Regions from separate parts of the Anaerosporomusa subterranea genome, predicted to be linked through region 1. Evidence: riboswitches for the same ligand, from Rfam matches in the RefSeq annotation. Region 1 holds a riboswitch; each other region holds the start of a gene.
The links. Region 1 has a riboswitch for S-adenosylmethionine ahead of AXX12_RS18555 (MetQ/NlpA family ABC transporter substrate-binding protein). Riboswitches for the same ligand answer to the same signal wherever they lie in the genome.
Positions count from the first base shown of each region.

Region 1 (5,754 bases):
AATCTCAGTTGTTTCAGCCAATATAACAGTCCCACCAGCATCAATGAGTAGATCGCTTGCAACTCCCAACGCCGGATTCGCTGAAATACCGGAGCAAGCATCCGAACCACCGCATTCTGTGCCAAGTATTAGATCCGAAGCATCGATCGAAACACGCTTGGAAAGCGATGCATCGTTTACCATTTGCTTTGCCAAACTAACGCCTTGGGCAATCGCGTTCACTGATCCGCCAGCGTCCTGTATAATAACAGTCTCCACTGCTTTATAGGGGCAGTGTTTTTTGATGTTGGCAGCTATATCCTGAGCCCGAATGGTTTCACATCCTAGTCCAACAACAATCACACCGAATACATTGGGATGAGCGCCGTGGCCGACCAGTACTTGGGCAGTTAAATCAGCATCTGCTCCCAGTTGGCCGCATCCATGTTGATGTTCTATCCAATTTGTTCCAATCACTGATTGTGAAATTCCTCGTGCTACCCGGTTTGCACAAGTAACGCTTGGCAAAATCAATACATGATTACGAACCCCGACTTTTCCATCAGGCCGTCTATACCCTTGGAACTTCATCATGTCACCTCTTCCTCTCTCATAGGATACCTTCTACTTCGTCCCCTTTACGACCGGCAGCATGTCAGGAGCATGGGTTAATACAGTAACCTTGGCATCGCAGCCTTTTTCTACAAACGCTTTTTCCAATGCCTTATCGATAGACACGCATGGTGTAAAACCTAATTTCATAGCATCTTCGTCACAAATGCCGTCCGACACCAGATAGACTGATGCATGTTCCTTAACCCTAGCCCATCCAATAACCGCAGATGCTGCTACTTCATCCTGGATTTCTTTTCTGCTGATCATATTCTCTATAGCAGCAATTGACTTATTAGTTATCTCTAAAGCATCTGCATGCATTACGGCTACGCCTTCAGGGCAAGGAGTTGCGAGTATAATAATTCCTCCCGTTTTAACAGCCAAATCAGCAGGGTACAATGCTTTGTGCGCCTGCCAGAATTCCAAATCACACGGATAAGAGCCGGCCACCACGATATCCGCTTTCTCAGGGATCTCGACGGAATATACTTTTTCAGCTAGATCTACGCCAGCATTAAAGGCTTCTACTGTATCACCGTAAAAAACCCCCACAGCTCCCCCATGCCGATTCAGCACTGTGTTAACGATCGTATGCAAGCCAACAGCTTTAGCAATGCTATTCAGTTCATTACGCACCGGGTTTTCACGAAGTCCCAGGTTCAAGCGAGGTGACCGAAAGCTCAAAAGATGGGTTCCGGCGGTTGTCTGCTCACCTGAAATGCCTGGCTGAACGATCTTAGCTCCACCAGCAAATCCAGGAACAATGTGAGGCACTATACTGCCAATGCCAATCTTAAAATCTGCTTGAACTACTTCTTTATTAACTAAAATTCTGGTACCATTCGAAGTTTCCCCTAAATCCTCCAGCAGATCAAAATTCTTATAATCATGGTTTTTAATCGTTACCCGGCGAACTACTTCTTCACCAAACTTTAAAAGGATTTCATCTTGTGTCATGAAACGATGCGTACCTAGAGCAATAATGACAGTAATTTGCTCATCTTTAACCCCAGCATCGTTTAACTCATCTAATAGTATTGGAATAATCTTGTCTGTAGGTGTCAATCTTGTGTTATCATCTGCTACCAATACCACTTTTTGAGCTCCTTGGGCAAGCTCCTTTACAGTTTTAGTGCCAATCGGATGGTTGACAGCTCGGACTACTTCCCTGCGAACATCAGGCACTGCTTCAAAATCTTTTGGCGAATACACACCAACAATATTTTTCTTCGGCACGCGGAACTCTTTAGTGTCATTTCCATAGGGGATTTTAATAGTTTCCATGCTTATTACTCCTTAAGAAGTGACCACAGTAGACTGTTATGTACTACTGTGGTCACAATTTCAGTGTCTATCCACTTTTTCTTACCAGCTTGGGAGAATGGTGCCTTTGAAATGATCGAGAACAAATTGTTTAATAGGCTCTGATTGATAAATCTTTGCGAATTTTTGATAAGTAGGATTATCCTTATCTTCCGCTCTGACCACGATCAGGTTAGCATAAGGAGAGTTGCCGTCTTCCACTAAGAGTGCGTCTTTGGCAGGAACAAGGCCGGCAGGAAGTGCATAGTTTGTGTTAATAGCGACGAGATCCACGTCATCCAAGGATCGAGGGGTCTGGGCAGCTTCAATTTCAATGATTTTGAAGTTCTTCGGATTTTCCGCTATATCAAGGACAGTAGCATGCACGCCTACGCCCGGCTTGAGCTTAATAACTCCGGCTTTTTCTAGCAGCAGTAAAGCACGGCCGCCGTTAGTAGGATCATTAGGAATAGCGATAGTTGCTTTCGGCTTCAAGTCAGCGATGGCTTTTACCTTCTTGGAGTATATGCCCATGGGAAGGATGATTGATTTACCGGTAGCGACAAATTTATACTGTCTGTCAGCCATGGCTCTTTCAAGGAATGGCTTGTGCTGGTACACGTTAATATCGAGATCCTTCTGTGCCAATGCCACATTAGGCTGAATGTAATCGTTAAATTCAACGATTTCGACCTTAAGGCCCTGTTTTTCCGCTTCGGCCTTAACCTTTTCCATTACTTGCGCATGGGGGCCGGCAGTAGTTCCGACCTTGATACTGGTTTTAGCGCCGCCCTTGTCAGCTGCTTTGTCAGCTGCTTTTTCAGAACTGCCGCAGCCGACCGCTAGGAGTAGAAAAAGAGTTGTCATAAGAAGTGCAATTGCTTTTGTGAACTTGTTCATGAAATAACCTCCTAAAAATGATAAAATTGAATACCTTTCACCACTGATGTAAAATCTACTTTCTCAATATATCGACTAGCGAGTGGCCTGGAGGTCCCAGAGTGTATGCATCCACTTTGACACCTTAACCTTTGCCCGGAGCAATAAAAAGCCCCTCTCGATGAGAGGGGTAAAACACGCATTGTGTTCCCTCTCATCTTCCAGGATTTCTCCTGCTGGATTTAGCACCTCTGCATTTCTGCCGGTTGCCGGGTGTCATCGGGCCAGTCCCTCGACCACTCTTGATAAGAGTCAATATTCGATTGCTAATATAATATCAGCTTCAAATGTCGTTGTCAATATGTTTAGGCTGGCAATTACCGTCAGTCTACTTTTGGGCTAAGCCTAACGACATCGTCACCACGAAACTTTTCACGATGCAACCCAATCTTTGCAGACGTCGACCCACATCAACCCTTGCGCATATTGATATAATTCATCGCTTGTTAGCTCTATAGCCGAATTACTACTACCGCAGGCTGGAAAAACAGTATCAAACCGCTTTATTGAAACGTCAACATATGTCTTCACCTTAGAAGTCTTGATGGCAAAAGGACAAACACCGCCTACTGCATGACCGGTGAATTCAAGAACCTCATCTGGGGTTAACATCTTTGCTTTGATTCCAAATTGATCCTTAAACTTTCTATTATCCACTTTTGCATCGCCGGCGGTCACAACTAGAATGCATCCATTTTCATTCTTAAAGGAAAGTGTCTTTGCAATGCGAGCCGCAATAACCTGCAACGCCTGTGCTGCAAGCTCTACCGTTGCACTTGAGACTTCAAACTCCATAACATCATTTGCTCTACCTTGCTGTGCAAAATAATCTTTTACAGCTTCAATTGCCATTTTTATTACTCTCCTTGAACCCCACGAGCAAACGAAAAAGGTTTCCTGCGGGTCTTCTTTATTTCTCGAACGGCTCGAAGCAATGAATATCACTCAAGCCGCCGGCGTAGCGCTTTCGGCAATCTTTCTTTTTCCTAATAGTAATTGCCATCCTGGCTTGCAGTCAAACAAAAGTACGCGATCCAAAGCTCAACTTTATTGGTATCGTCTTATACCTTCTCAATATGTAGACGCTACTTCTTATATAATCCTTGGAAAAATAAACGTGATAGCTTCTTCCTCCGGAATAGGCTGACTAAAAACATATCCTTGAATGTGATCACAGCCAATCTTCAGTAGCAGCTCAAGCTGATTTTCAGTTTCCACTCCTTCAGCAACGATGACCAAACCCAAAGTATGTCCCAAATTAATAATGGATCCCACCAGTTGCAACTGTTCTCTTCCATCGGTAATCTTGTCCATAAAGGATTTATCAATCTTCAATGTCCCTACCGGCAAGCTCATTAAGTATGTTAACGAGGAGTATCCTGTACCAAAATCATCTAAGGCAAGCGTCACTCCCATATGTCGCAACTCTTCCAGTTTAATAGCACTATCTTCCATCGATTCGATCAATGCACTCTCTGTAATCTCAAATTCGATTTGTCCCGGTTTTATACCCGCCTTCTTAATCGTGTCACAAACAGTGTCTACAAAGTCATCCGCTATCAGCTGACGCGGTGATATATTAACCGCAATATGAACATTCTCTTTTTCCATATCAGCCAATCGCCGCGCAAACCGGCAAGCTTCTTGAAGTACCCATTTCCCAATCGGCAAGATTAGTCCGCTTTGCTCAGCTAAGGGGATAAATCGGTCTGGCGACACCAAACCAAATTCAGCGCTATTCCAGCGGAGCAGCGCCTCAAATCCGACAATATCACCCGTCATCGTAAACTGCGGCTGATAATGTAAGAACAATTCCTCACGCTCTAAAGCACGACGCAAACCGTTTGTTAGCATCATCTTTTCATAAGTATCTTGCAACATGAATGCTTCATAAAAATGCCAGCAGTTTCTGCCCGCTTGCTTGGCGGCATACATCGCACTATCGGCTTTCTTCAAGAGATCCTCGCCTCTATCACCATCTTCAGGATAGATGACAACGCCAATACTTGCTGACATTTGAAAGTGTTCATCAGAGACTTCATACTCTCGGCAGAGTTCCTGAATTGCTTGTTCGGCGATTTGGCTTGCTCTCTCCCTGGTGGCTTCTCCAGACAGAACAACGACAAATTCATCTCCTCCAATACGAGCCACCAACGCCTGTTCACCGACAGCATTAATAATATGCTTGCCAGCTTCGATAATAACTTTATCGCCAAAGGTATGCCCAAAATTGTCGTTGACCGATTTGAGGTCATCCATATCGATAAACAAGAGAATCCCGCTTGCTTGACCGCAACGCGCCTTAGCCATTTCTTCTTCAAGCAGTAAGTTTAAACGTGCCCTATTGGGCAGTCCAGTTAGTGCATCATGAAAGGCTAAATTCTCCAAGCTCTCCTGATGCTGTCGCAATTCAGAAACCATCTGATTAAAATTCATCGCCAATACACCAATTTCATTAGAAGAAGTACTATCAAGGCGTACTGCCAAATTGCCTTCTTTAATTTGGTTAGTGGCATTAACCATTTCGACTAACGGGTTGGTTAATCGACGAGAAAACCAAAATGTCAGTAATGCCGAGAGCACTAGTACCCCCAGCCCGACAAAAACGATCTTGATAGTCACATCTTCCATGAACGCTAGCGCGGTACTTTTCTTTTGCACCACAATCAAACTCCAAGGGTCAGATGCTCCAGGTAGGGGAATGGATCTGTATGCGCAGATATTTTTCTCTCCGTTTAGTTCTGTATATTCTCCTACCCCTATCTCGCCTGCCATAACCTTAGCGACGATAGCCTGCAAAGAAGAATCGATCTTAAAATCAATTTCCCGAGTGATCTCATTACCCTTTTCATCTTTCAACATATAGCCATTCTTATCTTGTAATAACACACTTTTTTTCATTGTGCTATAGTTGTAAAG
Region 1 is NZ_LSGP01000028.1:121,975-127,728, reverse strand. Features, by position in the region: gene AXX12_RS18565 (UxaA family hydrolase) at 1-570, opposite strand, end outside; gene AXX12_RS18560 (nickel-dependent lactate racemase family protein) at 604-1,878, opposite strand; gene AXX12_RS18555 (MetQ/NlpA family ABC transporter substrate-binding protein) at 1,960-2,796, opposite strand; SAM riboswitch class I at 2,987-3,087, opposite strand; gene AXX12_RS18550 (YbaK/EbsC family protein) at 3,208-3,687, opposite strand; gene AXX12_RS18545 (bifunctional diguanylate cyclase/phosphodiesterase) at 3,928-5,754, opposite strand, start outside.

Region 2 (5,754 bases), on a different contig from region 1:
GGTTTCATTACGCCTGTCACGGCGATCTTGCTGAATTTGTTGGGCCTGGTGACTGTTGGTTGGCCGCACGCTTAATTCATCCACCGTGTTTATCAAATTTTTGTCTGGGTTGAGGCTTGTCTGCTTTTTCATAGGTTTTCCTCCGTTCTCAGGCTCAATCGTGAGTGATGGATTGCACTGCTTGAGCGCATTCGTGGATATGACGGACATAATCTTCGACTAGATCCTGGACGATAGTTGTGCGTTCATCTATTGATTCATCGTCTTTTTCCACATCAATTAAATCAACTCGCACAGACCGGTCGTCAAGGTAGGTGCATTTGAAATCAAAGCTATACTTTGTATGACCAGCTGTGTCAACATGGATGTTTAGCGCTTGTGAATCAGCTGCATCGCCGCGCACGCTAAAGGAATCTGTCTGATGGAGCTGAAACGGTAAATTTTCGTTCCATGCCGCAACCAACGTAGGCTGACTAATAGATAAATTCTGATCGGCCATTTTTGTCACCTCCCTATCTATAGCGTGCAGAAACTTGCCTGGTTTTATCCGTGGCAAAAATCAACCTTATATTTTTACAAGGGCGTTTAGAAAGCCCCATATACTAGGCGGCCTCGCGAATCCAGCAGCGACGCGTACAAGAGGGTACGCTAGCAATGGGTTTGCGAGGTCAACAACGTAGATGGGGCTTTATCAACGTACGAAAAAGCAGCCGGGTTTTGCCGGCTGCTTACACAATTTAGATTGTGTTCATAACATGTCATGACATGTGTGATACTTAGACTATGCAATTGTCGCAAGGCTTCCATTGACCGACAGAAAACTCGCTGAATTTTCTTGTCGGGTGGTAATCGCCTTCGTCCTTCAATGGAATCACCTCCATCGCTCCCTGTCGGAGAGCCCAACTGCTTCTTTTCCCTCTGTTCTGATTACAGTATAACACGAGTTGTTTGAATTTTCAAGCGACTGGACAAGTATACAGTATATAACTTACCAAGCTGCGATAACAGACCCTTTGAAGTGATCGAGAATGAACTTTCTGACTTCTTCAGTTTGATAGGCCTTGATTAATTTCTGGAAAGCTGGGTTGTCTTTGTCTTTAATGCGCGCAACAATCAGATTGGCGTAAGGGGAGTTGCCGTCCTCAAGAGCAATGGCATCTTTAACCGGAACCATGCCAGCCGCGATGGCGTAGTTTGTATTGACTGCAGCCAAGTCCACGTCGGCGATAGAACGGGGCAATTGCGCAGCGTCGAGTTCTTTGATTTTCAGGTTTTTCGGATTTTCTAGAATATCAGCGGCAGTGGCTTTATGACCAAGACCAGGCTTGAGTTTGAGCATTCCGTGCCTTTCGAGCAGAGCCAATGCGCGGCCGCCGTTCGTCGGGTCATTAGGGATGGCGACAACCGAGCCAGGCTTAATCTCAGTCAGGTTCTTCACTTTTTTTGAATACAGTCCCATGGGGAAGATTACAGTCTTGGCAATGGAAACAAGTTCAAATTTGCGATCTTTAACAATGTTGTCAAGATACGGCTCATGTTGGAAACTGTTTACATCAATGTCGCCTTGGTTCAAAGCAACATTGGGCTGAATGTAATCATTAAATTCAACGACCTGAATCTTGAGGCCGTCTTTTTCGGCGATTTTCTTCACTACATCCATGATCTCGGCATGCGGACCTGCTGTGACGCCTACTTTGATCGAGCTGGCTTTCGACGCGTCTTGTTTGGCGCCGCCGCAACCCGCGAACACAGTGGCGGCAAATACGACAAGAAGTAATACGGAAAGTTTTTTCATTTTTAATAATCCTCCATTTTAACACAATCCCTTTGCGCTCGGTGAAAGTGATTGGCCGCGAAAACGCGAAAGACACGCAGCGCCTTTCGCGTTTTCGCGGCCCAAAAACCGTTCTTTCGTTCTCAAAGACCGTGGCAGCGTTTTTCTTATTTCCTAAACTTCTTGGCGAGTGCATCACCGCAGGATTGTACAATCTGAACCTGAGCAATCAAGATAATGACAGTGATGAGCATAACGTCGGCCCGGAAACGCTGATAGCCATAGCGGATGGCCAGATCGCCCAGTCCGCCGCCACCGATGGCGCCCGCCATGGCCGAATGACCGATTAGATTAATAATCGTGAGAGTAAGACCGAGAATAATTGCGGGCAGCGCTTCTGGGACTAGAACTTTGATGATAATCTGAGTCGGTGACGCGCCCATCGCCTGTGCTGCTTCAATTACTCCGCGATCAACTTCCTGCAGTGCGGACTCAATAATTCTCGCAACAAACGGTATAGCCGCTAAACTTAGTGGCACAATGGCGGCATTGGTGCCGATCGAGGTTCCGGCGAGCAACCGGGTTAAAGGAATAATCGCAACCATTAGGATGATGAATGGAGTGGAACGGGCGGCGTTAGCGATTGCGCCTAATGTTCGGTTGAGTGCGATATTTTCCAGGATATGGCCGCGGGCAGTTGTCACTAAGATTATTCCCAGCGGCAGGCCAACCAAGGTAGCGATGAAGGATGAGACGCCAACCATATATATCGTTTCAAGCAGTGATTCAGCTAATAGCAAGAGCATCTCGTTTGACATAGCCAATCACCTCCACTCCTAATTCTCTTGCTTCTAAATAGTTTAGAGCGCTTTGCATTGAGGTTGTGTCACCAGTTACTTCAATGATTAATGTTCCAAACGGTATGTTCTGAATGTGGTCAATGTTGCCAAACAAAATACTGACATCGACGTTGCAGTGGCGAATCAGGGAGGCGATGATCGGCTCTTTCGCGGCCTTTCCCAGAAACGATACGCGAACGATTAAGTGACTGTCTGTCAAGGGAACCGGCGAGAAGGCCGTATCTTTGAAAATATCCGGTAAATCATAGTTGATAATCGTCCGGATGAATTCGCGGGTAGTGGTAGTCTCTGGCTTGGCGAACAAATCGATGACAGGCCCTTGTTCGATGATTACACCGTTCTCGATCACAGCAACCCGGTCGCAAATTTGTTTAATGACTTGCATTTCGTGGGTAATCAAGACAATGGTTAATCCAAGCCTTTTATTGATATCTTTTAGCAATTCCAGGATCGACTGTGTGGTCTGAGGATCAAGCGCAGAGGTGGCTTCATCGCATAACAGCACCTTTGGCCGGCTTGCCAGCGCTCTGGCGATGCCGACACGCTGCTTTTGACCGCCACTTAGTTGGGAAGGATATTGATTGCGTTTGTCGCTAAGTCCGACCAGATCTAACAAAGGTAAAACCGCGTCTTCAATCTTTTTCTTATCCCAGCCGACTAATTCCAGCGGAAAAGCGATATTGTCATACACCGTACGTGAAGACAATAGATTGAAGTGCTGAAAAATCATGCCAATTTTCTTACGGGCATCCCGCAAATCTCTTTCAGACATGGATGAAAGTTCCTGACCATCCACGACGACTGTACCAACAGTCGGCTTTTCCAGCATATTAATGCAACGGATGAGCGTACTTTTACCAGCGCCGCTTTTGCCGATGACGCCGAATATTTCTCCGCTGTTTACCTGGATGCTGACCCCTTTAAGCGCGTGAACCGGCCCCGACGATCCCGGATAAGTTTTTACAATGCCACTTAGGTTAATCATAGGCTGTTCTCCTTTCTACAAAAAACAAAAACCTCTTCACTGAGTGAAGAGGTACGCAGACATACCGTCTCCCCTCATCTCTCAGGATTACTCCTGTTGGAATTGGCACCGTTTCGCAAAAGCGATGGTTGCCGCAGCGTCATCGGGCCAGTCCCTCAGCTAACTCATGATGAATGGGTAATGTGTGAAGTTGATGAAATATATATTAGCACACTGAATATATGGAGTCAATACTTTTTTATAATGTCCAGAAACTATAACCGTAGAAGTCGTTAGCGCGAAGCCCGCGAAGGGCGCAAGCGCCGCAAAGCGGAATAATAACTATCTTTGCGCCGCTAGCGATCTTAGTGCACGCTTTAACCGCTAAATCGTTTCGCCCATATCCCAAAGACGCCACAGCGGTTCTCTTATTCTGTTATATTTTCTCTTTGTAAAGAATAAAAGAAGTAAAGCAGGGAAATGGTTATGATTGGCGAATTAGCGTTATATGTGTAGACAAAGGAGGATTCTGTCATGACGGTAAACCCAAAGCTGAAAGATGAACTGACCGATCAGTTGGTAAAGGCGATCTTGCTGTTGCGTACAGAAGAAGAGTGTTACCAATTTTTCGAAGACGTTTGTACCATTGGTGAAATTAAGGCTCTAGCGCAGCGACTTGAGGTGGCGGGTATGTTAAAACGGCGTCACACCTATGAAGAAATTGTCGAACGAACAGGTGCAAGCACAGCGACAATTAGTCGTGTTAAACGCTGTTTGTACTATGGCGCTGACGGATATAATATCGTGCTAACGCGTCTGGAGGAACAACTCGCGCAAGGAGGAGACAATGAAACCAAATGAGCCGGCAATCAAGATTCCCTATGGCACTAAGGACTTTTTGCCCGCTGAGGCCAGAGGTAAACGCGTGTTGGAGGAAAAGTTGGCAACCCAGTTCGGTTCTTGGGGTTATGAGGAAGTAGTTACTCCAACAATGGAATATCTCCAGACCTTAACAACCGGAACGGGCTTAGACCTGTCTGAGCAAATGTTTGTCCTTTTTGATCGTAGCAATCGAATACTGGCGCTACGACCGGAAATGACCATACCAATTGCCAGATTGGCTGCGACTCGGCTGCGGGAAAAGCCGTTGCCGTTGCGGCTGTTTTATCTGACAAACGTATTTCGCCATGAAGAAGCGCAAGCCGGCAGGCAATGCGAGTTTCACCAGGCTGGAGTGGAGTTGATGGGAGCATCTGAGCCTTCTGCTGACGCTGAAGTCATCGGCTTGGCTATTTCTGCCGCTCTTGCAGCCGGGTTGCGCGATTTCCGCATTTGCCTGGGACAGGTGGATTTTATCAACGGTATCATGGCTGATGGTGGCTTGAGTGAGCAAGAACGCCAAGAAATTAAACAATGTCTGGTGAAAAGGGATTTAGTGGGACTCGAGCGCACTACGAAGCTGAGTGGACTGACTAATGAAAAGCAAGCGGCAATTTGTCAGATACCACTTTTGAGTGGTGGACGGGAAGCACTGAGCGCGGCTAGAGACCTTGTGACTAACTTTGCGAGCCGAGCCGCTCTCGACAATTTGGAAGCTATTTTCGAATTGCTGCACGCGTATGGTTTGCAGCAATATGTTTCGTTCGACTTAGGCATTATTCGTGACTTCGATTACTACACCGGCATGGTGTTTGAAGGATATACTCCCGGACTAGGGTTCCCCTTCTGCGGCGGCGGACGCTATGATCGCATGCTGGCTTCGTTTGGTCTGGAGTGTCCGGCCACAGGCTTTGCAATGGGCATTGAGCGGTTATTGCTGGCGCTTAACCGGCAAGGTCTCAATCAGCAAGAGGGCATGCGCGACGTTTATGTAAGTTGGCAAGAGGGAAAACTACTTGAGGCAATCGCAGCAACTAGGCGACTACGCGAAGATGGCGCAGTTGTTGAACTCTCACCGATCGCTGAATTAAGAGCAAAGGCAGAACAGAATCAACGTCAACGCGGTTTTCGGGAATTGCTGTATATAGGTGAGTAAATGCGACGCGTTAAACAAGTGTTATCAGCGATACGGGCTGAAGTTACACCGCAAGATGCGGCTTTTGTCGCCAAGCATCTCACTCAGTCAGAACTTGAGCTGTTTAGGCAGATGAGCCTTC
Region 2 is NZ_LSGP01000025.1:137,428-143,181, reverse strand. Features, by position in the region: gene AXX12_RS19660 (hypothetical protein) at 1-132, opposite strand, end outside; gene AXX12_RS15630 (hypothetical protein) at 155-499, opposite strand; gene AXX12_RS15625 (MetQ/NlpA family ABC transporter substrate-binding protein) at 989-1,795, opposite strand; gene AXX12_RS15620 (methionine ABC transporter permease) at 1,942-2,592, opposite strand; gene AXX12_RS15615 (methionine ABC transporter ATP-binding protein) at 2,561-3,619, opposite strand; SAM riboswitch class I at 3,691-3,795, opposite strand; gene AXX12_RS15610 (YerC/YecD family TrpR-related protein) at 4,133-4,459, shown strand; gene hisZ (ATP phosphoribosyltransferase regulatory subunit) at 4,446-5,633, shown strand; gene AXX12_RS15600 (HD domain-containing protein) at 5,634-5,754, shown strand, end outside.
Region 2: linked by a shared signal. The riboswitch ahead of AXX12_RS15615 (methionine ABC transporter ATP-binding protein) and the one ahead of AXX12_RS18555 (MetQ/NlpA family ABC transporter substrate-binding protein) in region 1 are both predicted to bind S-adenosylmethionine.

Region 3 (5,754 bases), on a different contig from region 1:
CATTAACTTGTTTCTCTGCCGGGGTAAATGATAGATCATGAATCTCAGCGCTTGCCGGGTTATGAATACTTCCCGAAATCGATATCTTAAACTTGCGCGGCAAGTTAGAAAACTCTCTGTTGTTATGGAAGAAGTCTGACACTTCTTTTAGGATCGGGCTGGCATCGATGACTTCTTCCTGATCATATCCCGCCAGTGGATTGCCAACGATCGTGCGCGGGCAGTCGCCAGCAGATTCAATGCAACTAAGTCCGACTAAAGCAAGTCTCGCAAAGATATCTGGTAAATATTCTACACGGATCCAATGGAACTGAATCGCATGCCTTGTCGAGATATCCAGTAAATTGCGGCCATAATCACGGGCTATCTTGCCTAACGTGCGGGCCTGCAAAGAAGTGAGCACTCCGCCGGGAATTTTTACGCGCAGCAAGAAAAACCCATCTTCTTTCGGCCGAGAAATATACAGCCCCAACCATTTTAAGAGATCGAAGTCTTTTTCCTCAATTGCTGCAAAACCAAGCTTTGCAAAGCGCTCAATATCATTGATGATATCAAGGCCGTCTTTTTCCAATTTAATCAGTTCAACTTTATTTAACTTTGAACGATCTTGAGCCCAAACTGGTTCCATAAATTAAATCCTCCTGTCTGTTATCCAGGGATATCTTCAGACGGCTCCAATACAGGAACATCTACTCTAACTGTATTGGGGTATTTCAATCCGCTGCCCGTATTGAGCAAAACTGTCTTTTCTCCGGATTTTATCCAGCCGCTATTCAATAGCCGTTTATAGGCTGAAAGAGTAGCAGCTCCCTCAGGGCAGATAAATAAGCCTTCTGTCCTGGCCAGTTCCGCTTGGTCATGTAAAACCTCTTCGTCAGATACGGCGATTGTGCAACCGCCGGTTTGCTTGACCGCATCAAGAACCAAAAAATCGCCAAGCGCTTTCGGCACATTGATTCCAAACGCGATAGTGGAGGAATCCGGCCAAAATTCAGATGCTGCCTGTTTTTCTTCCCACGCCTTGACGATTGGCGCACAGCCTTCGGACTGGACAGCGACCAATCGGGGCATTTTATCGCCTATCCAACCAATCTCGCGTAATTCCAACAAGGCTTTGTAAATACCGATAATACCGACACCCCCGCCGGTAGGATAAAGGATGACATCAGGAACTTCCCAACCAAGCTGTTCAGCTATTTCCAGACCCATGGTCTTTTTGCCTTCAATCCGATACGGCTCTTTAAGGGTAGATGCATCTGTCCATTTGTTCTTACTTACCGCTCGTGCGATAATCTTGCCGGCATCGCTGATTAGTCCATTAACCAAATACAGCTTCGCCCCGGCGATGGCACACTCACTTCTGGTAATCGACGGCGCTTCAACAGGCATCACAATATAGGCATCGATCCCCGCCTTCGCGCAATAGATAGACCAAGCCGCACCGGCATTGCCATTGGTCGGCATGGCAATTGCTTTTACGCCAAGCTCTGCAGCGCAAGTCACCCCCATCGCCGCGCCACGGGACTTGAAAGTACCGCCGGGATTTAATCCTTCATCCTTCAGATACAGCCCGGTTGCTCCCAGGGAACGAGCTAGTTTCTCCAAAGGAATCAACGGAGTCATGACTTCTCCTAATGATATGATACTTGTTTCGTCCTGAAATGGCAACAGTTCGCGGTAACGCCACAGGTTATGCTTGCGTCTGGCCAATGCATCTTTGGAAAATGACGCTTTAACTTTGGCTAAATCATACCTCACTAATAGCGGCGCTCCACAAGTCGGACAAAGTTGGGCGATTTTGTGGGGTTCCAAATGCAAACCGCATTTGGAGCACTCTAAATGAGACACATACATGTCTAATCTCTCCCTTTGATTTTCTTTAAAATCTCCTGATCTACCATAACACAAACAAGGCCAAATCATCCCATAGGGGAATGATTTGGCCTTCAGTATTTCTGATCAGCACACAGTATGAAGTTCTCTTAGAGTATACACAAACACTTGGCAGGTGTCAAGGGGATGTTAAATTATTATTATTGACAGTATACTATACTATATGCTACTATTCAATTTAATTACATATCAATTACTCTTATCTAGAGTGGTCGAGGGACTGGCCCGATGACACCCGGCAACCGGCAGCAATGCAGTGGTGCTAATTCCAGCAGAACATTGTTCTGACAGATGAGAGGAGAGCGGAATAGAAAACCCCTTTCCTCGTGGAAGGGGTTTTTATTTTAATCAGAAAGAGGAGGCACCACATGCCAATTAAAATTCCGAACAACCTGCCTGCCACCAATGTTCTCGAAAGTGAGAATGTTTTTGTGATGTATGACAACCGCGCGTACACTCAAGATATACGTCCCCTTAAAATATTACTGTTAAATCTTATGCCGACAAAAATCGTCACAGAAACCCAACTCCTACGTCTGTTAGGAAATACACCCCTGCAGGTAGATATTGATTTTATGTATACCGCTACCTATGAGCCTACTAACACATCACCGGAGCATCTGATTAAATTTTACGAAACCTTTAATGATGTAAAATCGCGCAGATATGATGGCATGATTATTACCGGAGCGCCTGTCGAACAAATTCCTTTTGAACAGGTAGCGTATTGGGATGAACTTTGCGCCATTATGGAATGGAGCAAGACGCATGTATTCTCGACTCTCCATATTTGCTGGGGAGCTCAGGCAGGATTATACTACCATTACGGAATTCCCAAGTATGATCTTCCGCAAAAAATGTTTGGCGTCTTCCCGCACAAACGGCTCTGCCCAAAACATGACAAACTATTCCGTGGCTTTGATGATATTTTCTATGTTCCACACTCCAGACATACAGAAATCCGCCGCAGCGACATTGAAAAAGTTTCACAATTATGTATACTTTCAGAATCCTCCATTTCGGGTATTGGCACTGTCGCTGATATGAACAATAGGCGATTTTTCATTACCGGCCATTCAGAATATGATCCTTTCACGCTAAAAACTGAATATGACCGTGACGTGGCACAGGGTTTGCCAATTCAGATACCATACAATTACTACCCTAATGATGATCCTTCAGAAACACCAGTCGTTCTTTGGCGCGGCGCTGCCAACCTGCTATTTTCGAACTGGCTCAATTATTATGTTTATCAAGAAACCCCCTTCGATTTGTCTAAGCTGTAACAAAGGAGTGTTAAATTGAAGATCAGAGCCGTTAAGATTATCGACGGGGCTGCGCCAATAATATCCTGCCAATCCGAGATTAGCCAAATAAAACTGGTGTCCAAACGGCCTCTGAATGGCGAAGAAATCCGGGATATTTTCCGGATGATATCAGACAAACAAATTACTTTACAGCTGATTACTGTTCATATAACACAAATAGTCTTTTCCGTACCCTGTTTAATGGCAGGCGCTGTTATGGACCTATTTAGCCAATCTGAATACCGCATTAATGCCATTAATGATTGCGCGGAAGTCAATATTTCCGGCGTGCAGGTCAGTGATGTGCCGCAGATCACTGGGAAAATTATTGAAACGCTAAGTTCCTTGAACGTTGCGATCCTCCACTTAACTACTTCCCAATCCTCCGTGTCGGTTTTGGTGGAGCAAGCGCATTTACCTGCAGCAAGAAACACTATTCATGCTGCACTGCACTTATTTTGAGATTATATGAAAAAGCGGATTTGACGAAGAATACGGTAAAACGTTCTTCGTTCAAACCCGCTTTTCAGGAGGGAAGATTTAGATAATTCGTTTACGATGCATCGAGAAAAAATCTTTGTAATTTTTGCTCAATAGAACACCATGATCGTTTGGCAAAAATTATGGGGATCGATTTCGATTTTGCAGTCAGCTTTGCCTGCCGCATCGTATTGTGATTGAGCCTATCAACTAATACCAAAACTAACTCTACCGCACAGGAAATCTGTGACTTTCTCCCTGAAACTGCTTTCCGCCCGCTGATGTGCTGAATTTCCGTTATTCCCATAGCGGATAATCGGTCGGCAATCTCGCCCAAATAATCAGCACCAACAATCAAAATTCTCATCACAACACCTCCCGCCATTTGTAGAAGAAATCGACAAGACGCATTAAGTTATTCACTCTCATATGGATCACTTTCAAAAAAGCATGAAGGCTGGAGTGAAGTATCACTCCAGCCTTCAGCAATCTGATCAGCCGATAAGAAAATTATAACGTGTCGGACACAGCTTCAAGCGCTTTCTCAATTCTGACTAACGCCTCAAGTAAAACACTGCGTTGAGTAGCAAGATTAATCCGGGCAAAACCTTCACCTTGACGGCCAAATGTTTTACCAGAGTTTAAGCCAACCTTAGCTTTTTGTACAAGAAAGTCATCCAGTTCCTTTGCATTCGAGAAGTATGCTCTAAAATCCAGCCAAGCTAAATAAGTACCCTCTGGTTTAACTACTTTGACTTTAGGCAATCGTTTCTCCGTAAAGTCAACTAGAGTATCTGCATTTTTTTCAAGATACTCGAGCAATCCATCCAGCCATGCATCACCCTCTGCATAAGCGGTTTCAGAGGCAAGTACGCCGAAAAGGTTGTTGCGGTTTAGATGCAGTCTGTTAATTTCAGCCTTGATCAAAGCACGCCTACGCTTGCAAGGTACCACAATAAACGAGAGATTAAGACCCGCGACATTAAAGGTTTTACTGGCTGCCATAAAGGTAACGCTTTGCTTGCATACAGGTGTACCCAGTGAAGCAAACACTGTATGCTTGTGTTCACTGTAGACCAGGTCACTGTGTATTTCATCAGACAGTACGTCTACATTATACTTTTGGCATAACTCATATACTTTACTCAGCTCTGCCCTAGTCCATACACGGCCGACCGGATTATGCGGACTGCAGAACAACAGCAGCTTATTTTTAGGGTCTGCCAGCTTTTGTTCTAAATCGTCATAATCGATCTCATATCGGCCATTGTTCTCGATAAGAGGATTTTCAACAATTTCGCGCTGATTGTCTTTTATCGAGTCAAAAAAGGGCGGATAGACCGGCGGCTGGATAATAACACCGTCGCCAGGCTCGGATAGTGCCAGAATCGAAAGAACGATTGAGGGAACTACGCCAGGCGCGAGTAAAATCCAGTCTTGCTCAATTTCCCAGTTATGCCGCCGCTTAACCCAGTTGATAAATGCTTGATAAAGCGACGCCTCCTGGGTGTTATAGGCATAGATCGGGTGGCTGGCCCGCTCAATCAGCTTTCTTGTTACAGCTTCCGGTGAAGCAAAGTCCATATCAGCGATCCAAAGAGGCAACACATCAGCACTGCCAAAGACGGTGTCTACCGCATCCCACTTACGGCTGCCCGTGCCTTTACGAGGAATTATCTGATTAAAGTCAAAATTTGCATCGAAGTCTGCCATAATGTATTTTCCTCACTTCGTTTCACTTTGTAGTAGGCGTTTGTAATATGAATGAGCCGTATACAAGGCTGCCACTGGATTATGACCTGTCATTCTGTCTTTGGTAACAAGTGTGGTAACCAAGGCATCGGAATATTTTATAAACAGAGAATCATGTCCGACGCATAGCCCGACAACCACGTTCAGATCGGTTTTGTGGTAGTTAAGAATACGGGCCTGCAGTATCGGATTACACATGGATTCGTGGCTTCCTGGCCGAATCTTGTGTTCTTCCAGCACGCCAATATCTGTCTTGTCGACTGAGCCGACTTTGCAGATGACGCTATAATACTCGAAGCCTTTGGCAGTCAAAATATCAGCG
Region 3 is NZ_LSGP01000026.1:79,998-85,751, reverse strand. Features, by position in the region: gene AXX12_RS17235 (nitrite/sulfite reductase) at 1-628, opposite strand, end outside; gene AXX12_RS17230 (threonine synthase) at 649-1,854, opposite strand; SAM riboswitch class I at 2,090-2,191, shown strand; gene metA (homoserine O-acetyltransferase MetA) at 2,262-3,179, shown strand; gene AXX12_RS17220 (ACT domain-containing protein) at 3,195-3,662, shown strand; gene AXX12_RS17215 (DUF2325 domain-containing protein) at 3,754-4,047, opposite strand; gene AXX12_RS17210 (MalY/PatB family protein) at 4,191-5,393, opposite strand; gene AXX12_RS17205 (DUF1847 domain-containing protein) at 5,406-5,754, opposite strand, start outside.
Region 3: linked by a shared signal. The riboswitch ahead of metA (homoserine O-acetyltransferase MetA) and the one ahead of AXX12_RS18555 (MetQ/NlpA family ABC transporter substrate-binding protein) in region 1 are both predicted to bind S-adenosylmethionine.

Region 4 (5,754 bases), on a different contig from region 1:
GCCTGCTTGAAAATCCCTCAGAATAGTATCAGTTGCGAATCGGCCGCCAGTCGTGTCTCGATCCATTCGTAGTATTCGGGCATTCGGCAGCAGTCGCTTCAGCTCTTCTTCAGCTTTTTGCGTGCCCGCGCCAAAGTAGCGAATATAGCGACTCTCACAGACTGGGCATACATCGGGAACAGTTTCTTGACGTCGGCAATAATGGCAGCGCAAGCTCTGAGCGTCAGCATGATAGACAAGCGAGACTGCGCAATGCTGGCACCGCATCACGTGACCGCATTCCCGGCACAGCAAAAAAGTCGAGTGTCCGCGCCGATTTAATAGCACGATAGCCTGTTCGCCACGGCTGATGGTATCCTGTAATAAGCAAGCTAAACGGTCAGAAATAACGCTTCGTCTCCCCTGCGCCATCTCTTCTCTCATATCAACAACTTCTACGGACGGCAAAACAGCACCGTCAGCGCGTTCTGTCAATTCCAATAATGTGTATTGGTTCGACAATGCGGTTTGATAGGACTCGATGGCAGGGGTAGCGCTGCCAAGTATAACAATCGCCCCTGCTAATTCGGCTCGTTTTAATGCTACATCACGGGCGTGGTAGCGAGGTGACTCTTCTTGTTTATACGTGAATTCATGTTCTTCGTCAAGAACAATTAGACCTAGATTTGACATAGGTGCAAAAATAGCCGAGCGGGCGCCAATTACGATGCCGGCTTGGCCTTCACGTAGTCGTTGCCAGGCGTCATAGCGTTCTCGTAAGGACAACTTACTATGAAAAACAACGACATCATTGCCAAAACGATTCTTGAAACGATTAACGATTTGACTTGTCAATGCAATTTCCGGTACAAGGACTATTACTTGTCTGCCCTGGTTCCGCGTTGTTGCTGCCGCTTCCATATATATTTCAGTCTTGCCACTGCCAGTAATGCCATGTAACAAAAAGGGTTTAAAGACGTTACTAATAAGAGCGGATTGGATTTTTTCAAGACAGATAGCCTGTTCTCTAGTCAATGGTTTGCGTTCAATGGTCGTGATTTCAGATTCTCTATAGCTGTCACATAGCTGAAGAATTGGCCGACAGGTTAGGACTCCGTCGCTTATTAGTTTCTGTACTCCGGTTATTGATATGCCAAGTTGTTTCAGCGATTCCTTCGTCATCGCGCCTTTTTCTAACAGTGTTTCTAATACACGACGTTGCGCAGGTCTTTTAACATATTCTGGTAGAGACTGACGGGCTAAGGCAGGGTCGGCTAAGCAGTATTCCTGAACAAATCGGCTTTGTTGGCGGGTTTTCGCTTGGCTATCAATTACGACTAGCTTACGGTTGACGAGAAGTTGTAGTTTGCTCAGTATGTCAAGACCGAATCGACGCACCAAAGCATCTCTGTCCACAGGTTGCTTAGCTCCGATGAAAGCAATCAGACTGAGACTACCGTCAAAGACTTCACTGGTGGGCATGGGATCACAACTATTTAAATGGTAGAGTTGCTGAGTCTTAATCCCCTTTTTACCTGGTACGAATAATCGTAAGGCTTCAGCAAGAGTACAGAGATAATAGTCTGATAGCCATTGTGCCAATTGTAACATCGAGTCATCAAACCAAGGAAAATTATCGAGCGCCGTCTTTACTTGTTTTAATTCCGCCGGATCGCCATCGCGGGTTGCAATAATAAAACCCTCAGCCTCTCTATTGCCAAAAGGAACAATAACTCGCCAGCCTGGTGCGAGAAAGTCAAGCTCAGGTGGTATTATATAGCTGAATGCCTGCTGCAAGGAGCGCGTAGGCACATTGATTATGATCTCGCCAATTTTCATGAAGTGTTCCTTTATCCTTAAATAATGCTATTATACTACATTGGCTGTAGAAAGCCAAAATCCTCTTCATCCATGTTTGAAGAATGTCGAAGTTAGTCATAAACTGGTTTGGGCTCCGCCATTAGCGGAGCCCAAACCAGCTATCGAATATGCATTTTTTCCGAATAGGGATGCAATATTTCTCTCAGCGAGCAGTCATCCAAACAACTTGAACCGGCGTATGGGCTAACATCCCATTCCTCTGCAGCCTCCATGGCCGGGCGTTTATAATAATGTTTAAATCTCTGTTTTCCTGGCGGTTTGAAACGCATGAACATAAAATCAACTCCTATTCCCTGATGGAGTAGCCAAGTGTCTGTAGCGTTTCTTCGATATATCCACTTTTAACCATGTTGGGGTCATATTCTACAGATACCTGCTTATTAGTCTGATCCACGTTTACATGGCTTACACCATCAAGATGAGATAGAGTATGCTCGATGCGGTCAACGCAATGTTCACCCATAAGACCGCCGATCCGGTACACAGAATTCGTGGTCTTGTCTCGTGTCTTCATTTCGTCTCACTACCCTCCCTTCTTATCGTGAATAGTGCCAACTGTTGTAGTATAGCCCGATTTTAATGTTTTCACCGCAAAACAAGGCTGCCTAATGAGTGCGGAAATAAAAGGACGGTACTACAAGCGTAGTATCGTCCTTTTGTGAAATCTTATGAGTATTACTTGATCCCTGCATCAGTGCGGAGCAGAGTTGCTTTATCTGTTCTCTCCCAAGGCAGGTCTACATCAACCCGACCAAAGTGGCCATACGCAGCAGTCTGACGGTAAATCGGACGTCTCAAATCAAGTGATTGGATGATTGCGGCAGGTCGCAGGTCAAAATGCTTTTGGACCAACTGAGAGATCAGCGCTTCGTCAACCTTGGCTGTGCCAAAAGTTTCCACTAATACGGAAACTGGCTTGGCAATGCCGATAGCATAGGCGAGCTGAATTTCACATTTATCAGCCAATCCAGCGGCTACTACATTTTTAGCAACATAGCGCGCCGCATACGCCGCCGAGCGATCAACCTTTGTAGGATCTTTTCCTGAAAAGGCACCGCCGCCATGACGAGCCATGCCACCATAGGTGTCAACAATGATCTTTCTGCCTGTAAGCCCAGAATCGCCTTGTGGTCCGCCAACAACAAAACGTCCGGTTGGATTAATATAGTATTTCGTATTTTCATCAAGTAAATGTGCCGGTACGATCGGTTTGATAACGTGTTCAATAATATCGTTGTTAATTTGTATCCCTTCCACGTCAGGACTATGCTGAGAAGATATGACAATGGTATCAACCCGGACTGGTTTGCCCTCTTCATATTCGACGGTGACTTGAGTTTTTCCATCAGGACGCAAATAATTCATCTTTCCGTTCTTGCGAACTTCAGATAAACGGTGCGCAAGCTTATGCGCTAGGGAAATGGGCAAAGGCATATATTCAGGCGTTTCATTTGTCGCAAAACCAAACATCATGCCTTGGTCGCCGGCGCCAATGGATTCAACTGTTTCGAGTTCGCCTTTTTTCGCTTCAAACGATTTGTTAACTCCTAAAGCAATATCAGCAGATTGTTCATCAATGGAAGTTATTACACCGCAGGTCTCACTGTCAAAACCATACTTGGCACGAGTGTATCCGATATCGCGAATCGTGTGTCGAACAATTTTGGGGATATCGACATAGCAGTTGGTGGTGATTTCACCGACAACATGGACTAAACCAGTGGTGATCAGCGTTTCGCATGCTACACGGGCATAAGGATCTTGCGCCAGTATGGCGTCAAGTACACTATCCGAGATTTGGTCGGCGATTTTGTCAGGATGTCCTTCAGTAACCGACTCTGAAGTAAAAAGTCTACGCATAGATATATACCTCCTAATTACTATCCTTTCACAGTAAAAAAAAACTCCCTCAAGAGAGGGTGTTATTCTCTCCCATCTTGCGGCTATTCCGCAGGACTTGGCACCGTTTTGAGAATGCTCAAATGGTTGCCGCGGTTTCATCGGGCCTGTCCCTCCACCAACTCTTGATGAGTAGTACTATGTAATTTTCACCATGATTATTCTACGGGATAAGGGCATAAAATGCAACAGGTTTTTAGCAAATATTTTATAAGAGTTGAGAAACTTTATTCAAAATTACTAGTGCAACCTCATCTTTCGACATCAGAGGTAAATCCTCTATATGTCCATCACGGAAAATCAACTTAGCAATATTCGTATCTGTGTTAAAGCCTGCGCCTGGTAATGTCACATCATTAGCCACAATCATGTCTAAATTTTTGCGAGTTAATTTTTCCTGAGCGTGTAGCAATAAATCTTGCGTCTCTGCTGCAAAACCAACTAAAACCTGCTTTTGTTTGTGTTGGCCAAGCTCAGAGAGAATGTCAGGATTTTTCTCTAACTCTAAAACCAAACTATCGCCGGTTTTTTTTATTTTATGCACTGCAGCCTGTTTGGGACGATAATCGGCGACAGCAGCTGCCTTGATCACGATGTTTGAGTCATCATATTCAGACAATACAGCATCCCGCATCGCTGCTGCTGTTTCGACATCAATCCGCCTAACTCCTTGCGGCGTAGGTAAGGAAACAGGGCCAGATATCAGAACAACATTAGCTCCCATTTTAGCTGCCGCTTTTGCAATCGCATAGCCCATTTTTCCGCTTGATCGGTTTCCAACAAAGCGTACCGGGTCAATTGGTTCTCGCGTTCCTCCTGCGGTGACGATTACCTTCTTATCTTTGAGTATTCCGCGAGAGGAAAGCACGGCCGCAATTTCATCTACAATTCGTCCAGGGGCTGCCAGTCGTCCAGGACCTTCGGTGCCGCAAGCCAACAAACCGGATTCGGGATCGACAAAATAATACCCGAGATTTGCGAGTTTGCTCAGGTTGTTTTGGACAATGGGGTTCTGATACATGTGTGTATTCATAGCGGGAGCCAAGAGAATCGGCGCTTGGGTGGCCATAACCGTAGTAGAAAGCATATCATCAGCAATTCCATTGGCAATCTTACCAATGATATTGGCCGTTGCTGGTGCGATGACCATGATATCTGCTAGAGTTGCCAGTGCAATATGAGCTACATGCCATTGCTTTGGCTCATCCCACATACTAACAGCAACCGGATTGCCGCTCATTTCACGAAATGTTAACGGAGTGACAAATTGGGCTGAGGCCTGTGTCATAATAACATGCACACTGGCGCCAGCCTTTCTTAACAAACTGACAATTTCAACAGCTTTATATGCGGCAATGCCGCCAGTCACGCCAATAACAACGTTTTTCCCTGCTAGCACTTGCGATCCTCCTATTTAATGCCGACTTTCGTTCGTTCAAAGGAAACATGATTTTGAATAATCTCTTCCAACGCTAACGTGACAGGTTTATTGGATTTGCTGTCGGCCGTTGTTGCTTCCCCGCTCATGATTTCGCGTGCTCGTTTAGCGGTTAGGACTACGAGTGTGTATTTGCTATCCACTTTGTTGACGAGCACATCTAATGAAGGATGGATCATAAGTCTGCCTCCTTAGGCGATATTTGCCTGCCGGCAATTTCGTGAACGATTTCCTTATTACGTGCAACAAGGCACTTTTCAGCTTCAACGATAGCGGCAATTTTCCTGACTGCCTCCGGCACTTCATCATTGACAACAACATATTGGTAATTGTAAATAAACGAGAGTTCCTGATATACGCAACTCAAACGCAAATCAATGAGGTCTTGCGTTTCAGTCCCCCGCTTATGTATCCGCGTTTCCAGTTCATTAATTGAAGGCGGAACAATAAAGACAAATACTCCTTGCGGAAATTTATCTTTAACCTGCATAGCACCTTGAATATCAATCTCGAGAATAACATCTAGGCCACTTTGTAGTTGTTCCTTAACATACTTT
Region 4 is NZ_LSGP01000013.1:338,505-344,258, forward strand. Features, by position in the region: gene priA (primosomal protein N') at 1-1,818, opposite strand, end outside; gene AXX12_RS19195 (hypothetical protein) at 1,959-2,135, opposite strand; gene AXX12_RS05230 (heavy-metal-associated domain-containing protein) at 2,147-2,374, opposite strand; gene metK (methionine adenosyltransferase) at 2,536-3,720, opposite strand; SAM riboswitch class I at 3,790-3,894, opposite strand; gene coaBC (bifunctional phosphopantothenoylcysteine decarboxylase/phosphopantothenate--cysteine ligase CoaBC) at 3,968-5,158, opposite strand; gene rpoZ (DNA-directed RNA polymerase subunit omega) at 5,170-5,376, opposite strand; gene gmk (guanylate kinase) at 5,373-5,754, opposite strand, start outside.
Region 4: linked by a shared signal. The riboswitch ahead of metK (methionine adenosyltransferase) and the one ahead of AXX12_RS18555 (MetQ/NlpA family ABC transporter substrate-binding protein) in region 1 are both predicted to bind S-adenosylmethionine.